One region of the Brevundimonas sp. TWP2-3-4b1 genome, then DNA from elsewhere that is predicted to be linked to it. Evidence: predicted binding sites of a transcription regulator. Region 1 holds the regulator's gene; the other holds the start of a gene.
What was found. The regulator HrcA, encoded in region 1, represses chaperone genes, less so after heat shock. The targets are predictions, from matches to a motif close to GTTAGCANTCNNNNNNNNNGANTGCTAAC.
Positions count from the first base shown of each region.

Region 1 (15,001 bases):
GACGACATCGTCGTGCTGGAACTGGGCACGCTCGCCACGCTCAAGCGCTTCAAGGATGAGGTTAACGAAGTGCCGTCGGGCCAGGAGTGCGGCATGCATTTCCAGGGCTTCCACGACATCAAGGTCGGCGACTACATCGAGTGCTTCACTGTCGAAGAGATCCAGCGCACTCTCTAGCAGGGCGCTTCTGCTCGACGCGCAGCGTCTCGCTGCCTGAGCGCGGTTGTCTCCTCCCTGTCGCGCAGCGATGGGGAGGGGCCGCGGCCTCCCTTCCGCCGCAAGTCGCGGTATGAAGTGACGCCATGCTGCACCGTATGCTCGCCGTTCTGACGCTCGTCGCCCTCGCCACGCCGGCGGCGGCAGATACTCGCTATCTCGCTTTCGACCCGTCCGACCGGGTCACGACCGCCCTGACGCGCGGCGTGACGTTGGAGGTGGAGCGCGGCTGGTTCGGCGCGGTCAGCGTCCGGCGGATCATCTCCACCACGGCGCGCGGTTCCGCGACCATCTCGCGCGGCGGCCCGGATGAGGCGCGACGCGTCCTTCCCGGGGGCGCCTCCGAGAGCACCGTCTATTCGATTGCGCAGGAAGGCGACGGGCGAGGCCTGGCCCGTGCCCTGTGCCCCGGGGCCGACGCCACCTTCCTCGTGCTCGGGCGCGTGCGCGCCGGGCGGCCAATCGTCATGCACGGCGCAGGACGCTGGCCGGACGGGGCGTTCCGGCACTGCGTGACCCTGTCCTACGACTACCGGGGCGAATGGAGCTTGCCGCCTCGCGCCTCGGCCGCCGAGACCGACTGATGCGGATCGTTGGGGCGATGCTCCTGGCTGGAGCGCTGGGACTGGCCGTCGCCCTGTGGACCTGGACCCGTCCGGGTGATCCGGCCTTGCTCTCCCATGCCGAAGCCGGCGTCACCATCCACGTCTTCAACAATGGGTTTCACACCGATCTCGCCGTGCCCCGGGCTGCGCTGGAGGCCGGCGGCGGCCCCCTGGCCGAGGCGTCCCGCTCGATCGGACCGGGCGACTGGATACTGATCGGCTGGGGCGACGCGAAATTCTTCATCGACACATCTCCGATGGAAGAGCGGATCCCCGACGGCCTGCGGGCCTTTTTCCAGCCTGGCAATGCCTCGGTCGTCATGCTGGACCCGGAGACGGGCAACCCCGCAGGGCGTTTCACGCCCGACAGCCGCCGCACGCTTGTCCTGTCACCTGAGGCCTTCTCCGGATTGCGCGGGCGGGTCCAGGATTCGCTGACGCTCGTCGAGGGCCACCCCCGCCTGTCAACGGCGCGGGACGGCGACGGCGCGCATTTCTTCGCCAGCCGGGAGCATTTTTCGATCGGCTACCTGTGCAACAACTGGACGGCGCGGGTGTTGAATGCGGCGGGACTGCCCGTCCGTCCATTGCGTTCAGTGACTGCGGGAGAGGTCATCGCCGCCGTGGATCGCGCTGAATTGGACACCGGCGCCAGTCGGGACTAGACCGCGCCTCTTTTTGTTTCGCCGCTGTCAGAAGGCTCCGACGCGGCGTCGCTTCCCGACCGGGTCCGATCCCCGGCGGCGAACAGGACGAACGCCATGAGCAACCGAAAATCCTCCAAACCCGCCGCCAAGGCCGGAACCGTGAGCCAGCGCCAGCTGCGCGCCTCGGAGATGATCCGCCACGCCCTCGTGGAGGTGATGCGCGAGAACGAGATCCGAGACCCCGCCCTGATCGGCGTCTCCGTGACGGTGACCGAGGTGCGTCTGTCGCCGGACCTGAAGCACGCCACCTGTTTCGTCGAGCCGCTGGGCGCCGGGATCGAGACCTCGGACACCGCCGGCCACATCGACGAGATCATCAAGGCATTGAACGAACATGCCAAATTCCTGCGCGGGGCCCTGGGCCGCCATATCGACATGCGCTTCACGCCGGACCTGCGCTTCCGCCACGACGAGAGCTTCGCCGCCGCTGAACGTCTGAACCGGCTGCTGGACGACCCCCGCGTCCGCGCCGACTCCTTCGTGCCGCCCGTTGAAGACGAGGACGAGGATTGATGGTCTGGCCTCAAGCAGCGCAAATCGCGGCGGTCCAAGCCTGATGGGGCGCCGCAAAAAGGGCCTCGTCGTCAACGGCTGGGTGTGCCTGGACAAACCATTCGAGATGGGCTCGACCGACGCCGTGTCGAAGGTCCGCCGCCTGTTCGACGCGCAGAAGGCCGGGCATGCCGGGACGCTGGACCCCCTTGCCAGCGGTATCCTGCCGATCGCCCTGGGCGAGGCGACCAAGACCGTGCCCTTCATGATGGAGGCGGAGAAGGTCTATCGCTTCACCATCAACTGGGGTATCTCGACCGACAGTGTGGACCGCGAGGGCGAGATCATCGCCCGTTCCGATGTGCGCCCGACAGCCGAGGCGGTCCGCGCGGCTTTGCCTACCTTCGTCGGCGAGATCGACCAGACCCCGCCCCGGTTCAGCGCCATCAAGGTCGACGGCCAGCGTGCCTATGACCTGGCCCGCGAGGGCGCGGACTTCGAGCTGGAGAGCCGCCGGGTCACCATCTACGAGGCCGAGGTCACTGATGCGCCCGACGCCGACCATGTCGAACTGACCATTCGCACTGGCAAGGGCGTCTACGTCCGCTCGCTGGCCCGCGATCTGGCGGTCATGCTGGGCGCCGAAGGGCATGTCTCGGCCCTGCGACGCGAGCGGGTGGGGCCGTTTTCAGTCGAGAACAGCGTCACGCTGGATTTCCTGACCGATCTGGTGCATAGGGACGCCGCCTTGGAAGGCCTACTGCCCGTTTCGACCGCCCTGGACGACATCCCGGAGCTGGCCGTCACGGACCAGGACGCCTTCTCGCTTCGTCAGGGACGACCGATCGTTCTGCTCCCCCGACAGGTCGAGACGCTCAAGAGCCGCCTCCGGGATGGCTCTCGCACCGTTTCCGCCTTTCAGGGTCAGACCCTCGTCGCTCTCGGTCAGATGCGGGCCGGCCGGCTAGAACCCGACCGCGTATTCAATCTCTAAATTCTGGAGAAACACGATGTCGATTACGCCAGAGCGTAAGAACGAAGTCATTGCCGAGAACGCCCGCACCGCAGGCGACACCGGCTCGGCCGAGGTCCAGGTCGCGATCCTTTCGGAACGCATCGCCAACCTCACCGAGCACTTCAAGACGCACAAGAAGGACAACCACTCGCGCCGCGGCCTGCTCAAGATGGTCTCGCAGCGTCGTCGCCTTCTGGACCACCTGACCAAGGTCGATAAGGAGCGTTACACCGCCCTGATCACCAAGCTGAACCTGCGCCGCTAAGCGCAGTTCCGCGGAACAGTTTCGAGGCGCGGGCCACGTCCGCGCCTCTTTCCGCATCCAGAGACCAGCCGCGCACCACGGTTTTTGATGGTGCAGACGCGAGGGCCAGACCGGTCCTCTTTAACTCCCGGATCGATCGCGATGGCGCGGCGGTCCATGGATCGAAGGACTGAACGCCCGACGCATCCAGCCCCACTGATGGGATCCCGCGCGGAATACGCCGCCCGGGCTACGAAAGACGAAACATGTTCGATATCAAACGCAAGACGATCGACTGGGCCGGCCGCCCGCTGACGCTGGAAACGGGCCGTATCGCCCGCCAGGCTGACGGCGCCGTTCTGGCCACCTATGGCGAGACCATCGTCCTGGCCACTGTCGTCTACGGTCGCGCGCCCAAGCCGGGCCTGGATTTCTTCCCGCTGACCGTCAACTACCAGGAAAAGACCTTCGCCGCCGGCAAGATCCCGGGCGGCTACTTCAAGCGTGAAGGCCGTCCGACCGAAAAGGAGACTCTGGTCTCCCGCCTGATCGACCGTCCGATCCGCCCGCTGTTCGTCAAGGGCTTCAAGAACGAAACCCAGGTCGTCATCACCGTGCTGCAGCACGACCTCGAGAACGATCCCGACATCGTCGGCATGGTCGCCACCTCCGCCGCCCTGACCCTGTCGGGCGTGCCCTTCATGGGCCCGATCGGCGCCGCGCGCGTCGGCTATATCGACGGCGAGTTCGTGCTGAACCCGACGCTGGACCAACTGCCCGACTCGCAGCTGGACCTGGTCGTCGCCGGCACCAAGGACGCCCTGATGATGGTCGAGTCCGAAGCCAAGGAACTGTCCGAGCAGATCATGCTGGACGCCCTGATGTTCGCCCATCGCGGCATGCAGCCGGTCATCGACGCCATCATCGAGATGGCTGAGCACGCCGCCAAGGATCCGTTCGACTTCTCGCCTGAGGACCACTCGGGCGTCGTCACCCAGATCCAGTCGCTGGTCGGCGAGGACATCAAGGCCGCCTACACCCACCCCGGCAAGCATGCCCGTCATGAAGCCGTCGGCGCCGCCAAGAAGAAGGCCTCGGCCGCCCTGGTGAAGACCGACGAGAACCCGGACGGCGTCGATTCCGCCAAGTTCGGCGTCGCCTGGAAGGAATGCGAGGCCCACGTCCTGCGTCGCGACATCATCGACAACGCCCACCGCGTCGACGGACGTGCGCTCGACAAGGTCCGTGACATCGTTTCGGAAGTCGGCATCTTCCCGCGCACCCACGGTTCGGCCCTGTTCACCCGGGGTGAGACCCAGGCCATCGTGGTCGCCACCCTGGGCACCGGAGAGGACGAGCAATACGTTGACTCGCTGGCCGGCACCTACAAGGAGAAGTTCCTCCTGCACTACAACTTCCCTCCCTATTCGGTCGGCGAGACCGGACGTATGGGCGGCGCGGGCCGCCGGGAAATCGGTCACGGCAAGCTGGCCTGGCGGGCGATCCGTCCGATGCTGCCGACCGCGGAAGAGTTCCCCTATACGATCCGCATCGTGTCGGAGATCACCGAGTCCAACGGTTCGTCCTCCATGGCTTCGGTCTGCGGCGCCTCGCTGGCGCTGATGGACGCGGGCGTGCCCCTGAAGAAGCCCGTCTCGGGCATCGCCATGGGCCTGATCCTCGAGCCGTCGGGCGAGTTCGCCATCCTGTCGGACATCCTGGGTGACGAAGATCACCTGGGCGACATGGACTTCAAGGTCGCCGGCACGCGTGACGGCATCACCTCGCTGCAGATGGACATCAAGGTCGCCGGCATCACCGAAGAGATCATGAAGAAGGCCATCGCCCAGGCGTCGGCCGGCCGTCTTCACATCCTCGACGAGATGGACAAGGCCATCGACGGCGCGCGCACCGAACTCGGTGAGTACGCTCCGAAGATCGAATCCATCAAGGTCCCGGTCGACAAGATCCGCGACATCATCGGCACCGGCGGCAAGATCATCCGCGAGATCGTCGAAAAGACCGGCGCCAAGATCAACATTGAGGACGACGGCACGGTGAAGATCGCCGCCTCGGATCAGGAGAAGATCGACGCCGCCAAGAACTGGATCTCGTCGATCGTGTCCGAGCCCGAGCCCGGCATGATCTACTCTGGCAAGGTCGTGAAGGTCGTCGACTTCGGCGCCTTCGTGAACTTCTTCGGGGCCAAGGACGGCCTGGTCCACGTGTCCCAGATCTCGCTGGAACGCGTCGCCAACCCGGCCGACGTCCTGTCCGAGGGCCAGGAGGTCAAGGTCAAGTTCCTGGGCTTCGACGATCGCGGCAAGACCAAGCTGTCGATGAAGATCGTCGATCAGGCCACGGGTGAAGACCTGACGGCCAAGATAAACGCCGAGCGCGCCGAACGCGGCGAAGAGCCTCTGACGGAAGACACCGGCGGCGGCGGCAAGAAGCGTGAAGGCGGCGGGGGCGATCGTGGTCGCAGCCGTCCGCGTCGCGACTAGGTTCCGGCTTCACGGCTGAACGGAACAAGGCCCCGCTGGAAACAGCGGGGCCTTTTTTCGTTTCGTCATCCTCCGGCAAGCCGCGTCTTCGCGGCGCAGACCGGGGGACCCAGCGGCGCCGAAGGCGACCTGTTCAGGCAGGATGTCGAAAGTAGTGTCGCGACGGGGTCGCGCGCTCGCGCGCCGCTGGGTCCCCCGGTCTCTCTGCGCTCGCCGGAGGATAACGAAAGTGCCTACGCCGCGCACTCCGTCGGCCGGGCCTCGCCCGGACCGTACTGGCCGCAGGAGCGGTCGATCTCGTCCTGGATCAGGGCGCAGGCGTTGGCGGGATTGCACGGCGGGTGGCTGGCCGGGCTGACCATGGTGCAGCGCTCCGCCAGCCTGACAGCGGCGGCCTCGCCGATGCTGTCCGTGCAGGTCCGATCGGCGGGGCCCAGCAGCGCGCCCTCGGGCGCCGAGGCTTCTTCCTGTGGCGGAGCGTCGTCCGGCATGACCGGCGTCTGTTCGGCCGTGGCGTCGGCGGTCGCGGTCTCTTCTGAGGTCGGAGCCGTCTCTGGCGAGCCGCAGGCGGCGAGCGACAGGCCGAACGCGAGGGCAAGGGCGGTGGGCACACGAACCATGGCGGCGTCTCCGGGCGATCTGGAAGGCGCGACGATGACGCTGTTCTCCGTCGCTGGAAAGCCCGTTTCCGTCCGCGAAAAATACCCTGACGAAACGGACGTAACGGACGAAACCTTTGGTCTTTCTGAACAGAATCAGAAGGTTGTTGTTTCGAGCCCTGTCACTCTCCGGAGGGCTGTCCGATAGGGCGGACGAAACGGCGCTCGATTGTCAAAGACCCCACCCTTCAAATCTGGGATGCGACCGCGCATCTGCAAGGCGTGGACAAGAATAAATTCACACACGGGATGGAAACTCAGCGCTGGCGGGCGAGCGCCTCGTCCACCGCGGCCTTCTGCAGCTTGAACAGGTCGTTGCAACCCGCCTCGGCCAGTTCGAAAAGACGGTCGAATTCGGGGCGGGAGAAGCCGCGCTTCTCGCCGGTCGCCTGGATCTCGACGATGGTTCCCGAGCCGGTCAGGACGAAGTTGCCGTCGGCCTCGGCGCTGGAATCCTCCTCGTAGTCAAGGTCGGCCACGGGCGTATCAGCGAAGATGCCGCAGGAAATGGCCGCGACCTGATCGAGGATCGGATCGGCCTTCAGCACGCCCTCGGCCCGCAGGTAGCCGAGCGCGGAGGCCATCGCGACCCAGGCGCCGGTGATCGAGGCGGTGCGGGTGCCGCCGTCGGCCTGGATGACGTCGCAGTCGATCATGACCTGACGCTCGCCGAGCGCCTTTAGGTCGACGACAGCGCGCAGCGAGCGGCCGATGAGGCGCTGGATTTCCTGGGTGCGGCCCGACTGCTTGCCGGCGGCGGCCTCACGCTTGCCGCGCGTGTGGGTGGCGCGAGGCAGCATGCCGTATTCGGCGGTGACCCAGCCCTGACCGGTGTTGCGCATCCAGCCGGGCACTTTTTCCTCGATCGAGGCGGTGACCAGGACCTTGGTATGGCCGAACGAGACCAGGCAGGAGCCCTCGGCGTAGCGGTTGACGCCGGTTTCCAGCGTCACGGCGCGGAGCTGGTCTGGGGTGCGTTCGGAGGGGCGCATGACGGGTATCCTGAAACTCGGTATTGCATTGGCGTATCGAGCGGCGGTGCTTATCCTGAAAGGGTGAGCCTGTATCCCCCCAACCTCCCCATGCGATCGGGTCGCCGCCCGTGAGGCCTCCGCTCAGCCCCCTGATGACGACCCACTACGCCGGCTTGGCCGCGCTGGACCAGCGGGCGCGGGATATCTTTAGGAGCGTGGTCGAGACCTATCTCGAGACCGGGGAGCCGGTGGGGTCGCGAACTGTGTCGAAAGGCGGGGTGCATCTGTCGCCCGCCTCGATCCGCAACACGATGCAGGATCTCACTCTGGCGGGGTTGCTGGCGGCGCCGCACACCTCGGCGGGGCGAATCCCGACCCATGCCGGCCTGCGCCTGTTCGTGGACGGCCTGCTGGAGATCGGCGACGTCGGGACCGAGGAGCGACGCGAGATCGACGCCCGTCTGCTCGGGCGCGGCAAGGGCTTCGAGGAGGCGCTGAACGAGGCCACGGCCCTGCTGTCGGGTCTGGCGGGCGGGGCCGGCATCGTCGCCAGTCCGGTGCGGGACTCGGGCGTCAAACATGTGGAGTTCGTGGCCCTGGGCTCGGGTCAGGCGCTGGCGGTGCTGGTTGCCGACGACGGCACGGTCGAGAACCGGCTCATGCCGCTGGCCGCAGGCGTGACGCCGGCGATCCTGCAGGAGGCGTCGAACTTCCTTTCGGCCCGCATGAAGGGCAGGCTCCTGTCCGAGGCGCGTCTGGAGATGGGGGCGGAACTGGCCGCCGCGCGCAGCGAGCTGGACGCCGCCGCTGCCCGGCTGGTCGAGGACGGGCTGGCGGCCTGGTCGGGCGGGGCGGATCGGGAGCGGTCGCTGATCGTGCGGGGGCGCGCCAACCTGTTGCAGGACGCCGGGGCCGCCGAGGATCTGGAAAAGGTGCGGGTCCTGTTCGACGATCTTGAGCAGAAGGAACAGCTGATCGGCCTGCTCGACGGGGTCGATGCCGCGCAGGGCGTGCGGATTTTTATCGGGGCGGAAACGCGACTGTTTTCGCTTTCGGGTTCCGCCGTCGTCGCGGCGCCCTATATGACGGGCCGACAACGGGTTCTGGGCGCCATCGGCGTGATCGGACCCGCAAGACTGAACTATGCCCGCATCATCCCGTTGGTGGACTACACCGCGCGGGTGCTGGGGCGCATCCTGGACGGACAAGACACGTGACCGATACCCAAGACCCGAACTACGATTCCGAGCTGGACGAAGCCCTGGCCAACGCCGAGGCAGGTCTGGACTCTGGCCCGGCGGACGATCTGGGCCCGCTGGACGCCATGATCGCCGAGCGCGACCAGTGGAAGGACCGCGCCATGCGGGCTGCGGCTGAGGCGGACAACGTCAAGCGCCGCACCGAGACCCAGATGAACGACGCCCGCGCCTTCGCGATCCAGCGCTTCGCCAAGGACCTGCTGGGCGTGGCCGACAATCTGGAGCGCGCCCTGATGGCTGCGCCCAAGGACGCCGACGCCGGCGAGGCCGGTCTGGTGACCGGTCTGGAGCTGACGCAGAAGTCCCTGCTCCAGGCCTTTGAGACCAACGGGCTGAAGCGCGTCGCCCCGGGGCCGGGCGAGGCTTTCGACCCGCACCTGCACCAGGCCATGATGGAACAGCCCTCGGCCGAGGTTCCGGGCGGCAGCATCCTCGTGACCATGCAGGCCGGCTATGAACTGTTCGGCCGCACGGTGCGTCCGGCTATGGTCGTGGTGGCGGCCAAGGGCTCGGGTCCGCAAGGCGGCAACCCCTATGGCGCAGCGCCCGGCGCCAACGGCGGGGCCTTCGACGGCAAGGCGTAATCCCGATCCTCCCCGATGGGGGAGGTGGCTCGAAGCGAAGCGTAGAGACGGAGGGGGCTCGGTTTAGACGCAGAGTCTGTGGCCGGCCCCCTCCCCCAACGGGGGAGGGTTTCTATTTCAGCTTCGCCTCGAACAAGGCCAGCAGTCGGGCCCAGCCGTCGGCGGCCTCGGCCGCGCGATAGGAGGCCCGGTAGTCGGCGTGGAAGCCGTGCGGGGCGTCGGGGTAGAGTTTGATGCCGCTCTCGGTGGCGCCAGCGGCCTCCAGCGCCGTCTGCATGGCGGCGACGGTGTCATTGGGGATGCCCTGGTCCTGGCCGCCGTAGTTGCCGATGACGATGCCATTCAGGTCGTCGGCCAGATCGACCGGGAAGGGCTGGCCCGCAGCGACCTGTTCGGGCGTCGCGGTCGGCGAGGGGGCCAGACGGCCGTACCAGGCGACGCCGGCGTCGATCGCGGCGAAGCGGGCGGCGGCCTGCCATACGACCTTGCCGCCCCAGCAGAAGCCGGTGATCCCGACCTTGTCGGTGTTGGCCCAAAGCTGGCCCGAGGCCCATTCCAGGGTGGCGTTGATGTCGCCCATGACCTGTTCGTAGCCGGCGGCGCCGACGATGGCCTGGATGCGCTGCATGTCGGCGAGCGGGGCCGGGTCCTCGACGCGGACGAAGAAGGCCGGGGCTATGGCGACGTAACCTGCCTTGGCCAGGCGGCGGCAGACGTCCTGGATATAGGCGTGCAGGCCGAAGATTTCCGACACGACGATCACAACGGGGAAGGGGCCGTCGCCTTCGGGGCGGGCGACCCAGGCCGGCAGGTCGAAGTCGTCGGCGGAGGGATAGGAGACCATCGCGGTCGCCAGGCCCTCGGAATCGGTCGTGATCGGCTGGGCCTCCTGGGCCAGGGCGGCGACCGCATAGCCGGTGAACATGGCCCCCGCCGTCAGCCCGCCGAGGGATCGGCGCGAGAACCGGAAATCGTCGGCGGTCTGGCCTTCGGGGCGGATCAGGATGGTCATGGGCGCTTCCTCGGGGATTTTCCGTGGCGGACTGTGACGAGACCGCGCGGTCCCGTCGAGTCACCGCCCTGTGACCTTACGCCGCCCGGCGAAGGGTCAGGTTGATCCGCCCGCCGCCGGGCATCAGCCGCGACGAGCCGGCCACCAGTCGATCGATCCCGTGGCGCGCCAGTCGAGCGGGGCCGGTCAGGGCGCAGACGTCGCCTGACGCCAGTTTCAACGACCGGGTCGGCCCCTTGCCCGCCGGGCCGATGCGGAAGACGGCGGTGTCGCCCAGCGACACCGACAGGACCGGGGCGCAGAGGTCGGCCTCGTCCCTGTCCTGATGCAGCCCCATGCGGGCGTCCTCGCGGTAGAGGTTGATCAGGCAGGCGTCGGGCGTCCCGGGCCAGCCGGTCAACTCGGCCCACAGGTCCAGAAGGACAGGCGGGATCGGCGGCCAGGGCGCGCCGGTCTCGGGATGGGTCGGCTGGTAGCGGTAGCCGGCACGGTCCGAGACCCAGCCGAGCGCGCCAAGATTGCTCATCCTGACCGAGAACGGCTTCCCGCCCGGGGTCACCGGTCGATAGAGGGGCGCGATGGCCAGGGCGGTTGCGATTTCGGCCAGCAGGGAGGCCTGCGCGGCCTCGTGCAATCGGCCGGGCCAATAGTGAAATCCGGGGAGGTCGGGGAAGGGCTCCATCGCCCTCGTCTAGCGCGTGAAGTAATAGTCCGCGACCTGGCAGGCGTTGATGCCGCTGCGTTGCAGGCTCTGGCCGTTGTCGAACTCTGCGCGCAGCGAATAGCGGCAGGCGCCGGAGCCGTCGTCGATGGTCACCACCACGCTCTGGCCCGGCGACAGGGTGCCCGAACCCAGGAGGTCGTCGCCCCAGTCCCCGCCGCTGGAGGCGTAGAGATAGGTCATCGACCAGCCGGTCTGGTTATGGATGCGGACATCGCGATTGTAGGCGTCCTGCGATGGACGTGCCGGAGCGACCGCATGGACCGTCGCGACCCGCTTCGACGCCGATTCCGCCGCCGCCTGGGCGCCCGACAGGCCAAGCAGTGTCAGGCCCAGGATCAGGGCTGGTGTGAACCGGCGGGGCTTGCGAGGCGGGGAGCGCATCATCGGGACCTGCAACTGGCGGGCCCGTGACCCGCAATCAGGCCCAACAGTGCCCGAACGGGAGCCTGAACGCACCTGATGACCCCTGACTCCGCCTGAATCGAGCCTTGTCCTGAAACAAGGCCTTGCGGGGCATGACGACTTTCCCATATCCCGACCAGCCCGAGAGACCCCGCAATCCGTGGGGTTTCACGGAAAAACAGACAACCTGCCGCGCTCTCGCCCCCGAGAGGCGGCGCAAACAAAACGGGGGCGGTCACGCGCGGCGCTTTCTGATAAGGCCGCCGCATCGCCCGCCAGACGGAGAAAAGACAGGCTCATGGCCAAGATTATCGGTATCGACCTCGGCACCACCAACTCGTGCGTGGCCGTCATGGACGGCAAAAACCCCAAGGTGATCGAAAACGCCGAAGGCAACCGCACCACCCCGTCGGTGGTCGCGATCCAGGACGGCGGCGAGACCCTGGTCGGCCAGCCCGCCCGTCGTCAGGCGGTGACCAACCCCGCCAACACCTTCTTCGCCATCAAGCGCCTGATCGGCCGCAGTTTCGACGATCCCGTGGTGGCCAAGGACAAGGCCATGGTGCCCTATGAGATCGTCAAGGGTCCGACCGGCGACGCCTGGGTGCGCGCCAACGGCAAGGACTACTCGCCGCAGCAGATCTCGGCCTTCACCCTGATCAAGATGAAGGAGGCCGCCGAGGCCTATCTGGGCGAGAAGGTTACCCAGGCGGTCATCACGGTTCCTGCCTATTTCAACGACAGCCAGCGTCAGGCGACCAAGGACGCCGGCAAGATCGCCGGTCTCGAAGTCCTGCGCATCATCAACGAACCGACCGCAGCGGCCCTGGCCTATGGCCTGGACAAGAACGACGGCCAGAAGATCGCCGTCTATGACCTCGGCGGCGGCACCTTCGACGTCTCGATCCTCGAGATCGGCGACGGCGTCTTCGAGGTGAAGTCGACCAATGGCGATACCTTCCTGGGCGGCGAGGACTTCGACGTCCGTCTGGCCGACTATCTGGCCGACGAGTTCAAGAAGGAGCAGGGCGTCGACCTGCGCCAGGACAAGCTGGCCCTGCAGCGCCTCCGCGAAGAGGCCGAGAAGGCCAAGAAGGAACTGAGCTCGGTGACCCAGTACGAGGTCAACCTGCCGTTCATCACCATGAACGCGTCGGGCCCTCTGCATCTGAACATCAAGCTGTCGCGCGCCAAGCTGGAAGCCCTGGTCGACGACCTGATCCAGCGCACGATCGAACCCTGCGCCAAGGCGCTGAAGGACGCGGGCCTCAAGGCGTCTGACATCGACGAAGTCGTCCTGGTCGGCGGCATGACCCGCATGCCGAAGGTGCAGGAGGCCGTGAAGGCCTTCTTCGGCAAGGAGCCGCACAAGGGGGTGAACCCTGACGAGGTCGTGGCCCTGGGCGCCGCCGTTCAGGCCGGTGTTCTGCAAGGCGACGTCAAGGACGTGCTGCTGCTGGACGTGACCCCGCTGACCCTGGGCATCGAGACCCTGGGCGGTGTCTTCACCCCGCTGATCGAGCGCAACACGACCATCCCGACCAAGAAGAGCCAGGTGTTCTCCACCGCCGACGACAACCAGTCGGCCGTGACCATCCGGGTCTTCCAGGGCGAGCGTCCCATGGCCCAGGACAACAAGATGCTGGGCCAGTTCGACCTGATGGGGATTCCGCCTTCGCCGCGCGGCATGCCGCAGATCGAGGTCGCCTTCGACATCGACGCCAACGGCATCGTCAACGTCTCGGCCAAGGACAAGGCGACGAACAAGGAACAGTCGATCCGCATTCAGGCCAACGGCGGCCTGTCGGACGCCGACATCGACAAGATGGTCAAGGAAGCCGAGGCCAACGCCGCCACCGACAAGATCCGCAAGGACCTGGTCGAGGCCCAGAACGCCGCCGACAGCCTGATCAACTCGACCGAGAAGGCCATGGCCGAACACGGCGACAAGGTCGGCGCCGACGAAAAGGCGGCGATCGAGGCCGGTCTGGCGGAACTGAAGACGGCTCGCGACGGCGCCGATTCGGAAGATATCCGGACCAAGACGAACACGCTCGTTCAGGCTTCGATGAAGCTGGGCGAGGCGATGTACGCCCAGAGCGCCGGTCAGTCCGGTGACGATGCGCCCGCCGACGACGGCGTGGTCGATGCGGAGTTCGAGGAAGTCTCGGGCGACGACGAAGAGAAGAAGAGCGCCTAAGCGTCGTGGTCCTCCCCTGGGATCCAGGGGAGGACCGTGGCTTTCATGAAACTTGCATCACCGCACCCGGCGCCCATGTCTTGCGTGGGCCGCCATTCCGCTTGCACGCTCTGAAAAGCGACGTGATCGGATTGTCAGGGGTTGGTTTGAGGACGTCTGCGCATGGCGCGTGATTATTATGAGGTGCTGTCGGTCGAGCGGACCATCGACGCCGCCGGCCTGAAGTCCGCCTATCGCAAGCTGGCGATGGAGCACCACCCGGACCGCAACGGCGGTTCCAAAGAGTCCATGGCCAGGTTCAAGGAAGTCTCCGAGGCCTATACGGTCCTGTCGGACGACCAGAAGCGCGCCGCCTATGACCGGTTCGGCCATGCGGGTGTGAACGGCGGAGGCGGGGGGGGGCAGCAGGGGTTCCACGACGTCAACGACATTTTTTCCCAGGTTTTCGGCGACGCATTCGGCGACGTCTTCGGCGGTGGCGGGCGGCGCCAGTCGAACGGCCCGCGTCGCGGTTCGGACCTGCGCTACGACCTCGAGATCACCCTGGAGCAGGCCTATCAGGGCGCCGAGGTGGAAATCTCCGTGCCGACGACCGCGGCGTGCGAGACCTGCGAGGGTTCGGGGGCCAGGAACGGCGCCAAGCCGACGACCTGCTCGACCTGCCAGGGTGCGGGACGCGTGCGTCAGGCCAACGGTTTTTTCCAGGTCGAACGCACCTGCCCCTCCTGTGGCGGTCAGGGCCAGCGGCTGTCGGCGGCCGACACCTGCGGGACCTGCCACGGCCACGGCCAGGTGCGGAAGACGCGCAAACTGTCGCTGAAGGTTCCGGCCGGCGTGGATGACGGCTCGCGCATCCGCCTGTCGGGCGAGGGTGATGCCGGAACGCGCGGCGGCCCGCGCGGCGACCTCTATGTCTTCCTGTCGGTGACGCCGCACGACCTGTTCGAGCGCGACAACCTGGATCTGCTGTGCACCGTGCCGGTGTCGATGACGGTCGCGGCCCTGGGCGGCGAGATCGATGCCCCCTGCCTGGTGTCTGAGGCCTGCGACGGCCAGTGCAAGGCCCCGGTCAGCGTTCCCGCCGGCGCCCAGACTGGCAAGACGGTCCGCATCCGCGGCAAGGGCATGCCTCATCTGAACGGCCGCCAGCGCGGCGACCTGGTGGTCGAACTGTTCGTCGAGACGCCGACCGACCTGACCGCGCGTCAGAAAGAACTGATGCAGGAACTGGCCGCTTCGTTCGGTGACAGCCAGAATCCGCGAAACTCGACCTTCGCCGGCAAGGCCAAGCGGTTCTGGGCCGACATCCTCGGCTCGGAAGAAGACGCCAGGTCGGCGCGCGAGAACGCCCAGTGAATTTCGCCGGAGGGGCCTCGTCTTGAGCGAACTGTTTCACGTCGGGAT
Region 1 covers NZ_JAFCWQ010000015.1:64,781-79,781, forward strand. The annotation lists gene infB (translation initiation factor IF-2) at 1-177, shown strand, start outside; gene ACP7A5_RS12115 (hypothetical protein) at 303-800, shown strand; gene ACP7A5_RS12120 (DUF2459 domain-containing protein) at 800-1,486, shown strand; gene rbfA (30S ribosome-binding factor RbfA) at 1,583-2,041, shown strand; gene truB (tRNA pseudouridine(55) synthase TruB) at 2,085-3,014, shown strand; gene rpsO (30S ribosomal protein S15) at 3,031-3,300, shown strand; gene pnp (polyribonucleotide nucleotidyltransferase) at 3,546-5,783, shown strand; gene ACP7A5_RS12145 (hypothetical protein) at 6,017-6,403, opposite strand; gene rph (ribonuclease PH) at 6,700-7,434, opposite strand; gene hrcA (heat-inducible transcriptional repressor HrcA) at 7,569-8,633, shown strand; gene grpE (nucleotide exchange factor GrpE) at 8,630-9,259, shown strand; gene ACP7A5_RS12165 (dienelactone hydrolase family protein) at 9,372-10,271, opposite strand; gene ACP7A5_RS12170 (alpha-ketoglutarate-dependent dioxygenase AlkB family protein) at 10,348-10,953, opposite strand; gene ACP7A5_RS12175 (hypothetical protein) at 10,963-11,379, opposite strand; gene dnaK (molecular chaperone DnaK) at 11,696-13,597, shown strand; gene dnaJ (molecular chaperone DnaJ) at 13,760-14,953, shown strand; gene dapB (4-hydroxy-tetrahydrodipicolinate reductase) at 14,976-15,001, shown strand, end outside.

Region 2 (15,001 bases), on a different contig from region 1:
GATGGTTTCCTTCTCACCGGTGCCGTCCACGATGGTGGTGTCGTCCTTGGTGATGGTGACCTTCTTGGCCTTGCCGAGCATGTCGAGGGTGACGTTCTCGAGCTTGATGCCCAGGTCTTCCGAGATGACCTGGCCGCCGGTCAGGACGGCGATGTCCTCCAGCATGGCCTTGCGGCGGTCGCCGAAGCCCGGAGCCTTGACGGCGGCGACGCGCAGGCCGCCGCGCAGCTTGTTGACGACGAGCGTGGCCAGGGCCTCGCCCTCGATGTCCTCGGCGATGATGAGCAGCGGACGGCCCGACTGGACCACGGCTTCCAGGATCGGCAGCATGGCCTGGAGGCTGGACAGCTTCTTCTCGAACAGCAGGATCAGGGGCTCTTCGAGCTGAACCTCCATCTTGTCGGCGTTGGTGATGAAGTAGGGCGACAGATAGCCGCGGTCGAACTGCATGCCCTCGACGACGTCCAGCTCGGTCTCGGCCGTCTTGGCCTCTTCAACCGTGATGACGCCCTCGTTGCCGACCTTTTCCATGGCCTTGGCGATCATCTCGCCGACTTCAACGTCGCCGTTGGCGGAGATGGTGCCGACCTGGGCGATCTCGGAGTTGTTCGAGACCTTCTTGGCCGAGGCCTTGATGTCGGCGAGGACGGCCGTGACGGCCTTGTCGATGCCGCGCTTCAGATCCATCGGGTTCATGCCGGCGGCGACGGCCTTGAGGCCTTCCTGCACGATCGATTGCGCCAGGACGGTCGCGGTGGTGGTGCCGTCGCCCGCCTTGTCGTTCGTCTTCGAAGCGACTTCGCGGATCATCTGCGCGCCCATGTTCTCGAAGGCGTCTTCCAGCTCGATCTCTTTGGCGACCGAGACGCCGTCCTTGGTCGAGCGCGGGGCGCCGAAGGACTTCTGGATCACGACGTTGCGGCCCTTGGGACCCAGGGTCACCTTGACGGCGTTGGCGAGGACGTTGACGCCGCGCAGCATCTTGTCGCGCGCGTCGGTGTTGAACTGTACGATCTTGGCAGCCATTGAGGGCAGCTCCTAAATATTGAATTCGTTGAAGAAGGTCGGACGATCGGCGTGCTTACAGCACGCCCAGGACGTCGGATTCCTTCATGATGATCAAGTCTTCGCCTTCAAGCTTGACCTCGGTGCCCGACCATTTGCCGAACAGGATGCGGTCGCCGGCCTTCAGTTCCAGGGCGTTGACCGTGCCGCGCTCGTCACGAACGCCGGGGCCGACGGAGACGACTTCGCCTTCCTGCGGCTTTTCCTTGGCAGTGTCGGGGATGATGATCCCGCCCTTGGTCTTGGATTCTTCTTCCACGCGCTTGACGAGCACGCGGTCGCCGAGAGGACGAAACGCCATCTGTGTATTCTCCAGTGAAGACTTCAAAAGTTCATCGTCGCGGCTCGGGGGCGGCTTTTGGCAGCCGGGCCCCACGAATGCTAACGCGCAGCGGAAGTAGGGTCGCGGCCCAGCAGCGTCAAGACGTGCGCGCTCGATGAACGCCAGATGAACGGGAATTCAATTCAGCCGTTCAGGTTCACGAGCGCAGCAATGGATTTCGTCGGTCACCGTTCGCCCAGGTGGGAGAGCAGGCTTCACTGACCGCCTTGGAGGGCCAGAGAATGAAGATGTTTCGGATGATCGCTGTCGGCGCGGCCGCCCTGACCCTGAGCGCCGTCGCCATGCCGGCCGCCGCCGCCGCCGCCGCCGCCGCCCAGAACTACGGTCGCAACCATGACCGGCACGATCGGAATGACGACGGCGATGTGGTCGCGGGACTTCTGGTCGGCGCGGTCGTCGGCGGGATCGCCGGCGCGGTGCTCGGCGACGGCGACGATCGCTATGTCGCCGGGGGTGCCCTGGCCGGGGCGGCTCTGGGCGCGGCGGCCGCCAGCGACGACGACCGTCGCGGCTATCGCTCCTATGGCGGGAGCAGTTACGGCTACAGCTACGGTTCGGGCTACGGGTACGGTTACGGCAACAGTGGATACCGCTCCGACTGTGACTACTGGCGGGACGGGCGCTGCTGGCGCAATCGCGGCCACTGGGAGCGCGAGCACGACATCAACAGCCGCGAGCGGGGCTGGAATCGCCGCGACGACCGCAGGGATGATCGCCGCGACTGGCGTTCGGATCGGCGAGACGATCGCCGGGACGACCGGCGCGACGAACGCCGCTGGCGTAACTACTGAGACCTGAATCGGGCCCTTCGGGGCCCGATTCTACATCAGGCGCGTGAGCAGGGACGCGGTCGAGGGATCGAGCGTCGCCGACGGTCCGCCGGCCGAGACATCCTTCAGGATCGCCCTGGCCAACACCTTGCCCAGCTCCACCCCCCACTGGTCGAAGGAGTTGATGTCCCAGATCACCCCTTCGACGAAGGTCTTGTGCTCGTAGAGGGCCAGAAGGGCGCCCAGCGTCCCGGGCGTCAGATGCTCCATGGCGATGGCGGTCGAGGGTCGATTGCCAGGGAAGGTCTTGTGCGTCGCCAGCCGGTCGGCCTCGGCCGCATCCGCGCCGGAGGCGAGCAGTTCAGCACGCGCCTCCTCCGTCGTCTTGCCCAGCATCAGCGCCTGACCCTGGGCCAGGGCATTCGACCACAGCGGGCTTTCAGGCGGCTCGGCGTGCGTCTTCGCCACGATGACGAACTCGGCCGGGACGACCTGCGGCCCCTGGTGAATCTGCTGAAAGAAGGCGTGCTGGCCGTTGGTGCCGGGCTCGCCGAAGACGACGGGGCAGGTCTGGCGCGTCACGGTCGAGCCGTCGCGATGCACCCTCTTGCCGTTCGACTCCATCTCCAGTTGCTGCAGGAAAGAGGGCAGACGACGCAGGGCGTGTGCGTAGGGGGCGACCGTGCGGGCGGGCCGGTTCAGGCCGTCAACGTTCCAGATCTGGGCCAGGGCCATCAGGACGGGGGCGTTCTTCTCAAGCGGAGCCGAAACGAAATGGTCGTCCATGGCCGCAGCGCCGGCCAGCATGGCGTCGAACACGTCCGCCCCCAGGGCGATGACGCAGCTCAGGCTGACCGCTGACCACAGGGAATAACGACCGCCGACCCAGTCCCGGAAGGCGAAGGTGCGGGCGCAGCCGAAGGCCTTGGCCTTGTCCGGCGCGGCGGTCACGCCGATGAAATGCCTGTCGCGGCCGGCCTCGGGCAGGCCAGCCGCCAGCCAGGCCCTGGCAGCCTCGGCATTGGCGAGGGTTTCCTGGGTGGTGAAGGTCTTGGAGACGACGACGACCAGAGTCGTCTCGGGATCGAGGCCGGTCAGGGCCTCGGCCATGTCACGCGGATCGATGTTGGCGACGAAGCGCAGGTCGATCTGCGGGTCGACAGGACGAAGCCCGTCCCAGACGACGCGGGGACCGAGGTCCGAACCGCCGATGCCGATGTGGACGATGGCCTTGAAGGGCTTGCCGGTCGCGCCCGTCTCGGCGCCTGAGCGGACGGCGGTCGCATAGGCGGCCATGTCGGCCCGGACGGCGTCGACCCCGGCGGAGACGGCTTCGCCGAGGGCATGGAAGTCGGCGCCCGTCGCCGCGCGCAGGGCGGGGTGCAGGACGGCGCGGCCCTCGGTGAAGTTGATCGCCTCGCCGTCGAACAGCCGTGTCCGGGCCGCCTCGACCCCGGCCGAGCGGGCCAGGTCCAGACAGGTCTCGAAGGCGGCTTCTGTCCAGCTCTGCTTGGACAGGTCGATATAGAGACCCGCCGCCTCGACCGTCATCCGGGCCAGCCGATCCGGGTCAGCCGCGAACTGTTCGACGATGCGGGCGTCGGCATCCAGCGCCGCGGCGACATCGAAGGCGGTCCAGTCGGTCATGCGAACATATCCCCTTAATCAAGGTCTCGTTTACGGGTGGGGCGTAGACCGGTTCAATCGTAGATTCGCGAAAAGGTCGTTCACCATGTCCTGTGGCATCGCCATCGCCGCCGCCCTTCTGCTGAGCGACCCCAATGTGGTCCTGGCCGCCGCCGAGCCGGCCGCGGTGGCCGGAGCGCCGGTCTCGGTCGCGTCCGAGCCCCTGTTCATCGACATCGTCAGCCGCGCCGGCGCCCTGAAGACCGTCGTCGAGGGCTGGAACGGCGCGCTGACCGACTTCGACGCCTTCAAGATTCAGGCGCAGGAACTCGCCGCTCTCGACATGCAGGCGCACCTGATCCTCAAGGAGCGCGGCACGGACGGCGACCTGAAATGCATCCTGCGCGGCATTTCCGAGGACATCCCGCTGAAATTGGGGGCTGTGGAAGCCGCCGCCACGGACGAGGCCCGCGCCACCGCCCTGTCGGAACTGTCCTATCTGCTGAACGACAATGTCGAGGTCATCACGGCCCCGCCGCAGCCCGGCGCGCAGAGCGGCCTGGCGGCGGAGTAGCGCGTCTCGACGCCGGGACGACGAAACTGGAAAATAGTCCTACACCGCCCTTGCAGGACGTGGGCCCGGTGCCCACATCCCGTCCGGGTCTTTGACAACTTCACGCGCGGACGAACGACGCACTGGCGGACAAATCAGCTTCCTTCCAGGTCGTTGTGTTTGCCCACAAACCGCCGCAGGTCGTCCGCTTCGTCCGTTTGGTCAGGGTGTTTTCAACGGACAAAATCCGGGACTGACGGCGATCAGGCCTCTTCCGGGTATTTGATCGAACAGCCGTAGGGCGGGGCATAGGCCGTGCGAACGCCGCGGCCGGCTTCCACGTCATCGAGCGCCGCGCGCACGAAATTGTTCGCGCCTTCCAGATCCTCGACCGTGTTGGTCGGGCGGTCGTCGATGCCGCCCGCGAACAGGATGCGGCCCTCGCCGTCGATCACCCGCATGTCGGGCGTCGTCATCGCGCCGTAAGCCTTGCCGACCGTTTCCTCGGGATCGAGCAGCAGATGGGTCGAGGCGGCGTTGTTACGGGTCCGCCAGGCGCGGGCCCCTTCGCCCTCGACATGGCCCTGTTTGCCCGGCGCGGACGAGATGACGGTCAGCCAGATCACGCCGTCGGCGACGGCCTCGCGCCGCAGGGCCTGCATGGCCCCTGAGGAAGAGTGTTTCTGGACATAGGGGCAGCCCTCGTTGGTCCATTCGATGACGACAGTCTTGGCCCGGAAGTCGGCGAGGGAACGCGCGACCCCTTCGCTGTCGATCAGGGTGAAGGCGGGGGCGAGCTGGGCCCGACCGGTCGTCGCGACGGCGGGGGTCGCCCCGGTCGCCGGGGCGGTGGCGGGCGCCTCGGCCTGCTGGCAGGCGGCAAGGGTCAGAAGGGCGGCGGCGAGGATGGGCAGACGGGCCAAGGCGGCGGTCTCCTTCAGGTCGGCTCAGGGACGGCCGCTCTCCAGGGCGTCGATCACGACTCCTTCGGTCAAGAGCTGGGGCAGGATGCGGGGCTCGGGCGAGCCGGGCGCGTAGAAAAGATATAGCGGAACGCCGGAGCGTCGGCGGCGCTCCAGCTCGCGGGTGATCGCGTCATCTCGTCGCGTCCAGTCGCCCACGAGATAGACCGCGTTCGACGCCGCCATGACCTTGGCGACCCTGGGAGAGCTCAGCGAGGTCCGCTCGTTGATCTTACAGGTGACGCACCAGTCGGCGGTGAAGTTGACCAGCACCGGCCGACCTTCGGCCTGGGCCGCCGCCACGGCCTCCACTGACCAGGGTTGCGAGGCCAGCGGACCAGACGCAGCCGTGACGTCTCCGCCTTCCGCACGTGCCTGACCGATGGCGACGCCGGTCAGGGCGATGGCGGCGACGATGGACAGGGTCGCTGTCACGGCGCTGATCACGGCTGTCCCGCCTTGCGCGCGACGCGTCTGATTGATCCCCGCCAGCCACAGGCCGAGACCCAGGAAGAGGATCGCGAGGAAGAGGACGCCCAGCGCGTCTGCCCCCGCCTGCCGCGCGAAGACCCAGGCCAACCACAGGCCCGCGCCGTACATGGGGAAGGCCAGCAGGCCCTTGAGCCGATCCATCCAGGGGCCGGGACGAGGCAGTTTCGCCAGCAGACGCGGCGACAGGCTGACGATCACATAGGGCAGGGCCAGACCCAGACCCAGCATCAGGAAGACGACCAGCGCCATCGGCCAGGGCATCAGCAGGGCGGCCCCGAGGGCGAAGGCCATGAAGGGGGCGGTGCAGGGCGCCGCCACCACCACCGCCAGCACGCCAGTGAAGAAGGCGCCAACCCCGCCGGAGAGCCGTGACAGGGGCCCGGAACCCGCGGCCTGCAAACCGGCGCCGACATGGAAGACGCCCGACAGGTTCAGGCCCACGGCGAGCATCAGAAGGGCGAGGACGGCCACGACGCCCGGCGACTGAAGCTGGAAGCCCCAGCCCACCGCCTGCCCGCCAGCCCGCAAGGCGAGCAGGATCCCGGCCAGGACGAGGAAGGTCGTCAGCACGCCTGCGAGAAAGGCCAGGCCGTCTCGCCGCGCCCCTGCGGGCGCGTGGGCGCCGGCGGTCAGGGCGGCGGCCTTCATGGCCAGGATCGGGAAGACGCAGGGCATCAGGTTCAGGATCAACCCGCCCAGCAGGGCCAGGAGCGCCGCCTGCAGGAAGCCCGTCCAGGATGACGGCGCGCCGCCTGCGGGCCGCTCTGACAGGTCGAGCGCACCACCGCCGCCCGCCCCGGGCAGGGCCGGGCCGGGAACGGCCGCGATCTCCCAGGCGCCGTCGTCGGTGACGAGGAGTCCCCCGATCGGCCCGGTCAGCCCCTCGGCCGCCAGCTTGCCGCCGACGGACAGGTTCAGGGTCACCCCGTCCGGCCCCCGCTCGCCCGGCTGGGGCGCTGAATGATCGATCAGGCCGCTCTCGAACGGGAAGAACCAGGCGCGTTGGGGCTCAAGGCCCGCGAGCGGTCCGCCGGTCGCGGAGAGGCGCAGCGTCCGGCCCTCCAGCACGGCCCGGGCGGCGATGCCGGCGGGACGGGGGGCGGTCTCGACCACGGCCTGGATCGCGGCGCCGTAGCGGGCATCCAGCGGCGCTGCGCCCTGGCGGATCGGGAGGTCGAGCCTGAGCGTCAGCTCATCCGGCACGCACATCTCGTCGCTGCACACCAGGAACAGGGCGCGGACGATGAGGGGCAGGGTAGAGCCGGGACGGGCGTCGGCCGGAACCTCGATCGGCGCCGGCAGAAGCACCTCGCCGGAGTAGCCGAAGTTCATCAGGTGCTGCAGACGCTGGCGTTCGGGCGTCGGCCACACGATGTCCCCGGCTACCACGCCCGCGGGCAGGGTCCAGTCAAGAGTGGTCGCGCCGCCGGAATCACCGGGATTGCGCCAATAGGTGTGCCAGCCGGGCTCTATCGTCTGGCGGACGGCGACGATGGCGGTGGAGCCGGGGGCGGCCCACTGGCTCATCGGGACCAGTTCGGCCTCGATCCGTACCGTGCGTTGGGGGCCGGGCTGGGCGAAGGGGGGCGCGCGGCTGATCGCCGGCGTCTGGGCCAGCGCCGGCGCTGTCGACAGCAGTAGCGAAAAGAGGAGGGCGAAGAGGCGCAACATCGCCTGCAGCCTTAGCGGCCTGCGGTCGTCACCGCCACGGCCCAATCCGTCACAGGAACGCCGTCGCCTAGCTGGTGGCGGCGCTCACGGCGGTCGAGACCTTGTCGAACGTGCCGGTGGCCTTGCCGGCGAACAGGGAGACGGCCCCGACGATCACCAGAAAGATCATCGCCACGATCAGTCCGTATTCGATGGCGGTGGCGCCGCTGTCGCTTTTCAGGAACCGGCGGATCAGGCGCATCATTCGGCCCTCCGTTGGGCGAAACCTTAAAGAAGATCGCGCAACCAGGCGACCAGCGGGGCGTCGGCGGGCGGCATGGGATAGTCCGACAGCTTGTCCGGCTTCACCCAAGCCAGGGCGGCGTGCTCGCGCTTGACGACCACGCCGGACCAGCGCCGGCACAGGTAGAGTGGCATCAAGAGGTGAAACGATTCATAAGCGTGGCTCGCGAAGACGAACGGGGCCAGACAGGCCTCGTTGACGTCGATGCCCAACTCCTCGTGCAGTTCGCGGATCAGGGCCGCCTCGGGCCGTTCGCCGGCTTCGACCTTGCCGCCCGGGAACTCCCACAGGCCCGCCAGCGCCTTGCCCTCGGGCCGCTGGGCGATCAACACCCGGCTGTCCACATCGATCAGGGCGACGGCGACGACAAGGACGGTGGGTAGTACGTGGGGGAGGGCGGCTTCGGTCATGCCGCCCAATACCGTCTGGCGTAACGCGACTGCAATCATTGGTCATCCAGTGTGTCCGCCACGTCCTTGCGGATTGGGGCGGCAATCAGGCAAGCAGTTTTGCTTTCGTTCCGTCGGCGTCCGACGGCTTCACCGTGAGATCGTTACCGCCCGCCATGGTCGCCTCCTCCCTGTCAGACACATTGTCGAGCCCCGAGGTCCAGGCCTTCGCCAGCGGATTCCCGGTGCTGGTCGTCCACCTCATGGTCACCTTCGGGCTGTTGGGCGCGGGAGCGGTCATCTACGCCCTCCTGACGCCGTGGAAGGAGATCAGCCTGATCCGGGAAGGCAACGCCGCGGCCGGCGTCGCCTTCGGCGGGGTCCTGCTCGGCCTCGCCGTTCCTCTTGCGGTGTCGATGTCGGTGTCCACCTCAGTGGCGGATATCGTCCTGTGGGGCGTGGCGACCCTGGTGTTGCAGCTTCTCGCCTTCCGCATCGTCGATCTGGTCCTGACCGGCCTGCCCCAACGCATTCAGGAGGGCGAAATCTCCGCCGCCGTGCTCCTGGTGTCGGCCAAGCTGGCGACCGCGCTGATCCTCGCCGCCGCCCTGACGGGCTGAGCTCGCGCGGATGCGTTTTCCCCGTCCGCCGGACTGGCTGATCTATTCCAGCGTGGTCTTCGCCCTGGTGCTGGGTTCGCTCAGTCGGCGCGAGAACGCCGATGCCCCGCCCGCGCCCCCGCCGCCCGACGAGATCGAGGGCGCCCTGCTGGGGCCCGTCACTCCCTTTGATCCTTCAGTGACGGTGACCGCGCCGGACGCGCCCTTCCAGCCTGTCGCCGGAACCGCCTTCTCGATCGCCGGGCGCGGGCGCTGGCTGACCGCGCGCCATGTCGTCGAGGGCTGTCGTCGGCCGGCGCTGGTCGTCGGCGGCGGTCGCGCCGTGGCGGCCGATGTGCGGCTGTCGCCCCGGGCCGACATCGCCCTGCTGATCACCGCCGGCGGTCCGCCCGCCCTGCCGGTCACGACCCATGCGCCCCTGTACGTCGGCCAGCGGGCCTTCCATCCCGGTTTCCCTCAGGGCAGGCCGGGCGAGGTCACCTCGCGCCTGCTCGGCCGCGAGACGCTAAAGGTCCGGGGACGCGGCGCCTATGACGAGCCGGTGCTGGCCTGGGCCGAGGTCGGGCGAACCTCCGGGCTGGAGGGCACGCTCGCGGGCCTGTCCGGTGCGCCCGTGCTGGACAGGCGGGGACGCGTCGTCGCCCTGACCATCGCCGAGGCGCCGCGCCGGGGACGGCTCTACACCACCGCGCCCGACACCCTGGGCCCCGCCATCCGGGGGGAACAGCAGGCGGACGAACAGTTGCTGGGCGAGCCCGTCACCGTCGATAATTATGGCCGGGTCTCCGACGACCTGCGTCGCGATCTGCGGGTCGCCCAGGTGGTCTGTCTGTCGAGGTGAGCGCCCTGCCCGTCGATCCGCATCTCTATGTCGTCTTCCTGGGCGTGATGATGGTCATGGCGGTGACGCCCGGACCCGCAAACCTTTTCTCCATCGCCACCGGCATGGAGCGCGGCAAGCGGGCGGTGCTGATCGCGGTGGCCGGCATGAATGTGGCGACCCTGGTCTGGTTCGGCGCGGCCGCGCTTGGACTCGGCGCCTTGGTGACGGCTTTTCCCGAGGTGTTTCGCTGGGTCGCGGTCGCCGGCGCCCTCTATGTGGCCTGGCTGGGCGCGTCCTCGATCCAATCCGCGTTCAAACCTGCCCCGGGCGAGGTCTCGACCGAGGGCCGAACCCACCTGCGCCGACCCGCCTTCGTCGATGGTTTCCTGGTGCAGATCGCCAATCCGAAGGCGGTGCTTTTCTTCACCGCCGTCCTGCCGCCCTTCCTCGATATCGACCGTCCCGCCGCACCCCAACTGGCCCTGTTCGCGGTCGCGGTCATCGGCATGGACGTCCTGACCATGAGCGCCTACGGTCTCAGCGGCGCCGTTCTGGCGCGGCGGATGGGCGAGCCTCGTTTCCGGCGCGGCTTCGGTGTCTTCGTCGGCTCCCTGCTTCTGATTGCCGCAGTCCTGATTGTCTTGCGATTATAGAGGTTTGTGGGTTGGCGGAACGTCTCTGTTCATGCGCCGTTCAGGTGAAATGACGGATTTTCTGCTCAAGTTCAGGAGCTCCCAAATGACGTCCTCGATCAAATCCCTTCTCGTGGTGGCGGCCTCGGCCCTGACGTTGGCCGCCTGCGCCACCTCCACCGCCTACGCCCCTGCCGGCTACAACGGCCAGCGCGGGGGCTATGCCGAGCAGCGTCTGGAGAATGACCGTTATCGCGTCAGCTTCTCGGGCAACTCTGTCACCGCGCGCGACCAGGTCGAGATGGGCCTCTTGCTGCGCTCGGCCGAATTGACAGTCGAGAACGGCTACGACTGGTTCTCAACGGTCAATCGCGCCACCGATCGCGACACCCGCTACCAGACGATCGGCGATCCGTTCTTCAACCGTTACAGCCCGTTCTGGGGCCCGTCGTGGCGCTACTACGGCCCGCGCGGCTGGAGCCGGTGGAACGACCCGTTCTGGGGCCGCGACGACTTCGACGTTCGCCAGATCGACCGTTACGAGGCAACTACCGAAATCGTGATGGGTCGCGGCGCCAAGCCCTCCGGCGACGCCAACGCCTTCGACGCCCGCGAAGTGATCGCCAACATCGGCGGCAGCGTCACTCGCCCGATGTAATCAAGGCATCCGAAGCAGCGGCTCAGGCCACCGCTTCGGATTCCGCCCTTGGCGGCTCCAGGTCGGCGATCGGCGCGACATAGTCCGCCATCGCGTCGAACTCGTTCAAGAAGATCGCCCGAAGGTCATCGGTCTCCATGATGACCTCGTGCTTGGCGTGATCGATCTCGACATAGCGACCCCGGCCAAGCCGCTTGGCGGCCCAGCGGTTGGTGTGTTTCCAGACGCGGTCGTCGTCGCCTGCCTGCACGATGGTGCAGGGAATCTGGACCGACTTCAGCGCCTTGGGCTTCAGCGATCGTTCGCCCGCGTCGATGCCGAACGCCAGCCAGCCCCAGGTGGGGCCGCCGACCGCCAAGTGCGGACAGGCGTACAGCTGCTGACGCCACAGTTCGTAGCGGGTCTCGTCGGACGTCAGTGCGTCCTTCTCGAACGTATGGTCAAAGGGATCGTCGGCGTCGTCCAGCACGAAGTCGCCGGCCTTGCCGTGGCGCACGTTCCAGCGCACCGCCAGCTTGACCGACCACATCGACCGTTTTCCGGTCTTGATGCGCAGCATCGGACTGGACAGGACAGCCCCGGCGAACCGGGTCTCCCCGGCCTCCAGGCAGAGCAGGTTCAGCACCCCGCCCATCGAGTGGCCGACCATGATCCAAGGCTTGGGCGCGCGCGTCTCGAACGCGTCCAGAAGCCGGGCATAGTCGTCCTGGAACTCCTCCACCGCGCGGGCGTGACCCTTCAACCGGTCCGGCAGCAGTCGCGCCGACAGGCCCTGGCCGCGCCAGTCGTGGGCCAGGACGCACCACCCGCGCGCGAGGAAGTTGCCGATGACCTCGAAATACTTCTCTATCGGTTCGGTCCGGCCCGGCGACAGCACCACAGTGCCCCGCGGCTTCGGCGCGACCAGGGCGGACGGGGTCCAGAGAGCAGCGCGCAGTCGCAGCCCCCCGGCGCCCCGAAACCATTCGCCGACCCCTCCGGGCGGGGCGGCGGCTCCGGGCACGCCCATCAGCGGAGCATTGGCAGCGAAGGCGGCGGCGCGGTTCACTCGGGCTTCCTGAACTTCAAGGTCATGCGATCGCTTTCGCCGATCGCGCGGTATTTGGCGGAATCAAACGCCGGATCGGGCGCCTCACCCTGGGCCGCCGTCAAGAGGCGCGGCGGCAGGGTCTCGACGCCGAAGGGGTGGTCCTTTGTGTCTTCCGGGTTGGCGTTGATCTCGGACGCGGCGACGAAGATGAACCCGGCCTCGGCCGCCAGCTGTTTGACGAATGCCTCCTGGACATAGCCGTTGGAGGCGGCCGGATCCTGATCCTCGTCGGGAGCCAGCCGGTGCTGCTCCACGCCAAGGACGCCGCCGGGCTTCACGGCGGCATAGGCGTCCGCGAAAGCTTTTTCGGCGATGCCCGCCGCCATCCAGGCGTGGATGTTACGCATGAACAGAGCCATGTCGGCGGTCCCGGCCGGCGCCACCGGTCCGGTGCCGGACCCGAAGGCGCTGAACTTCACGTCGCCGTAGAGCCTGCGGTCCGAACCGAACCGGCGCTCGAAATTGGCCATCAGAGCCGCCTGGGCAGGGTCTGTCCCCGGTCCGGTCGCGAAGCCCGCGCCGTAGTATTCGCCGTCGCCCTTGGCGAGATAGGGGGCCAGAATCTCGGTATACCAGCCGCTGCCCGGCCAAAACTCGACCACATGCATCGACGGTTGCAGGCCGAAGAAGCGCAGCGTCTCCAGTGGGTGGCGATAGATGTCGCGCGGCCGGTCTGCGGCGCGCCATGGCCCCTGGATGGCCCATTCGAGTGAGCCTTCGGGCGGCCCGGCGGGAGCCTCGGGGTCGGCGGTCTTCTCTTCCTTTCGGCCACAGGCCGCGACGCCGGCGATCAGTACGAGACCGACGCCGGACAGCATTGCCCGACGCGATGGTCCCGTTCGCCCTATCCGCGCCTGATGCCGCATCAACTCTTCCCCGCCGGCCGTCGCCGGGAGGGCGACGCCGTCCCGGAACGGGTTGGGATAGAGGGGTTCGCCAATGCCGTCAAAGGCTTGAAACTCAGGCGGGCTTGCGGAATCGCAGGGTCATCCGATCGCTCTCGCCGATAGCGTCATATTCGGTCCGTTCGGCCTCGGTCAGGGGCGTCGCCCGGTCGGTGGCGTTGCCTTCGCGCGCGGCGCTGGTCCTTACCGGCGGCAGGGTCCAGACGCCGAACGGGTGGTCGCGATCGTCCCTGGGATTGGCGTTCAGCTCGCTGCGTGCCTCCAGCACGAAACCGGCCGCCTGCGCGGCATGAATGACATAGCTTTCCGGGACATAGCCGGTGGGCGCAGTGACATCCGCGTTCAGCCCCTCAAGGGCGCGATGCTGTTCCACGGCCAGGATGCCGCCCGGTTTCAGGGCTTTGAAGAAGGCCGCCAGGTAGGGGCCGGTGCGCTGCGGGTTCGAGCGGTGCCAGTTGTGGAAGGCGCGGGCGACTACGACCATGTCCGCCGTGCCGTCAGCCACGACCATCCCTTCCAGCGGACGATTGACGGGGACATAGGCGCCGCCGGTCGCCTGGGCATAGGGCTGGAGGATCGCGCTCCACCAGCCGCCCCGGCCGGGTTCGATCTCGACCACAGTCGACCCAGGCGTCAGCCCCCAGAAGGTCAGGGTCTCGAACGGATGGCGGAAGGCGTCACGCGCGACGTCTGCGGCCGGGCGCGCATCCGAGCCGATCGCGGCCTGGAGCGCCTCATCCTCCTGCAGCACCGGCGGCGGCATGGCCTCGCGTCGCGCCTCGCGCTGGGCTGGGGTCTCTCCAGAGGAAGGTGCGGTCTGGGCGGCGGCGGCTCCTGCCGAGATCAGAGCGAGGGTGGTGACGAGGACGAGTCTGGACGCGCGCATGGTCAGCTCCGAAACAGAGGGCGGGTTGGGCGGCACCTTACGGACAGGTTGCACGCGGGCAAGTGATGATCCCGCAACGGGCCTGCCCTTGACGTCGCACTCAGGCATCCCACCTCTTCATCCGAGAGCGCCGATCCCGGGCTCTCGCAGACCGGACGGGGCCCAACAGGGACCGCTCGGGCTGATTCCCACCGCCGCTCCGGGCAACGCGGAGCGGCTCAATCTTGCTAATGATCAGGAGATCGACATGCGTACCATCGACTTCACCCCCCTCTATCGCTCCGCCGTAGGCTTCGACCGCCTGGCCGGCCTTCTCGAAAGCGCCGCGCGCACTGGCCCGGAGACCGGCTGGCCGCCCTACAATATCGAGACGACGGGCGAGAACGCCTATCGGATCGAGATCGCCGTCGCCGGCTTCAGGCCCGACGAGCTGAACATCGAGGTCAAGGAAAACCTGCTCACCGTCACCGGCCGCAAGACTGCCAATGACGATGCGTCGGCGAACCGCACCTATCTGCATCGCGGCCTGGCCGAGCGCGACTTCGAGCGCCGCTTCCAGCTGGCTGACTATGTGGTGGTGACCGAAGCTTCGCTCGATAACGGCCTCCTGGCCGTCAGCCTGAAGCGCGAACTGCCTGAGGCCCTCAAGCCCCGGCGCATCGAGATCGCGACGGGTACGCCGACGGCGGCTCTGATCGAAGGCGAAGCGGCGTAAGCCTCGGCCTTCGCGAATGAATGGAAAGGGCGGTCCTCGGGCCGCCCTTTTCTAGTCAGGCGGCGACCGCCGTTTGGCCGAGGCCTGTGACGCGGTCGAGACAGGCGTCGGTCAGGGTCGCACCGTCCAGCTTCGCCCCCGTGGCGTTGGAGCCGGACAGGTCCGCGCCCGTCAGATTGGCCTTCGACAGGTCTGCACGGAACAGTTCGGCATAGCGCATGCGCGCGCCGACGAAGTTCGACGGCACGCAGCGGGTCGGACCCAGGGGCAGCGGGCTGATGTCGGCGGCTGTCAGATCGACCTTGGTCATCAGGGCCTCGCCGAAGCGGGCGCCGCGCAGGTCCGCCTTGCCGAGCAGTGCGCCGCGCAGATCGGCCTTCTCGAAATTGGCTCCCTGGAGCTGCGCGCCGCACAGGTCGAGACCCGCAAGACAGGCGCCCTTGGCGCTCATGGCCGAGAGTTTCAGCCCCTTCAGCCGATCGCCGAGCGGGCGAAGATCCTCGCCGTCCAGAACCGCC
Region 2 covers NZ_JAFCWQ010000022.1:10,079-25,079, forward strand. The annotation lists gene groL (chaperonin GroEL) at 1-1,026, opposite strand, end outside; gene groES (co-chaperone GroES) at 1,082-1,366, opposite strand; gene ACP7A5_RS14650 (hypothetical protein) at 1,630-2,199, shown strand; gene pgi (glucose-6-phosphate isomerase) at 2,230-3,825, opposite strand; gene ACP7A5_RS14660 (hypothetical protein) at 3,911-4,378, shown strand; gene ACP7A5_RS14665 (redoxin domain-containing protein) at 4,621-5,280, opposite strand; gene ACP7A5_RS14670 (protein-disulfide reductase DsbD family protein) at 5,305-7,482, opposite strand; gene ACP7A5_RS14675 (Flp family type IVb pilin) at 7,550-7,726, opposite strand; gene ACP7A5_RS14680 ((deoxy)nucleoside triphosphate pyrophosphohydrolase) at 7,750-8,175, opposite strand; gene ACP7A5_RS14685 (DUF350 domain-containing protein) at 8,331-8,774, shown strand; gene ACP7A5_RS14690 (S1 family peptidase) at 8,785-9,615, shown strand; gene ACP7A5_RS14695 (LysE family translocator) at 9,612-10,250, shown strand; gene ACP7A5_RS14700 (CC0125/CC1285 family lipoprotein) at 10,336-10,887, shown strand; gene ACP7A5_RS14705 (alpha/beta hydrolase) at 10,910-11,935, opposite strand; gene ACP7A5_RS14710 (class I SAM-dependent methyltransferase) at 11,932-12,795, opposite strand; gene ACP7A5_RS14715 (class I SAM-dependent methyltransferase) at 12,938-13,768, opposite strand; gene ACP7A5_RS14720 (Hsp20 family protein) at 14,016-14,483, shown strand; gene ACP7A5_RS14725 (pentapeptide repeat-containing protein) at 14,539-15,001, opposite strand, start outside.
Region 2: groES (co-chaperone GroES) is a predicted target of HrcA. The motif match lies at 1,423-1,451, and genes of this name have one in related genera.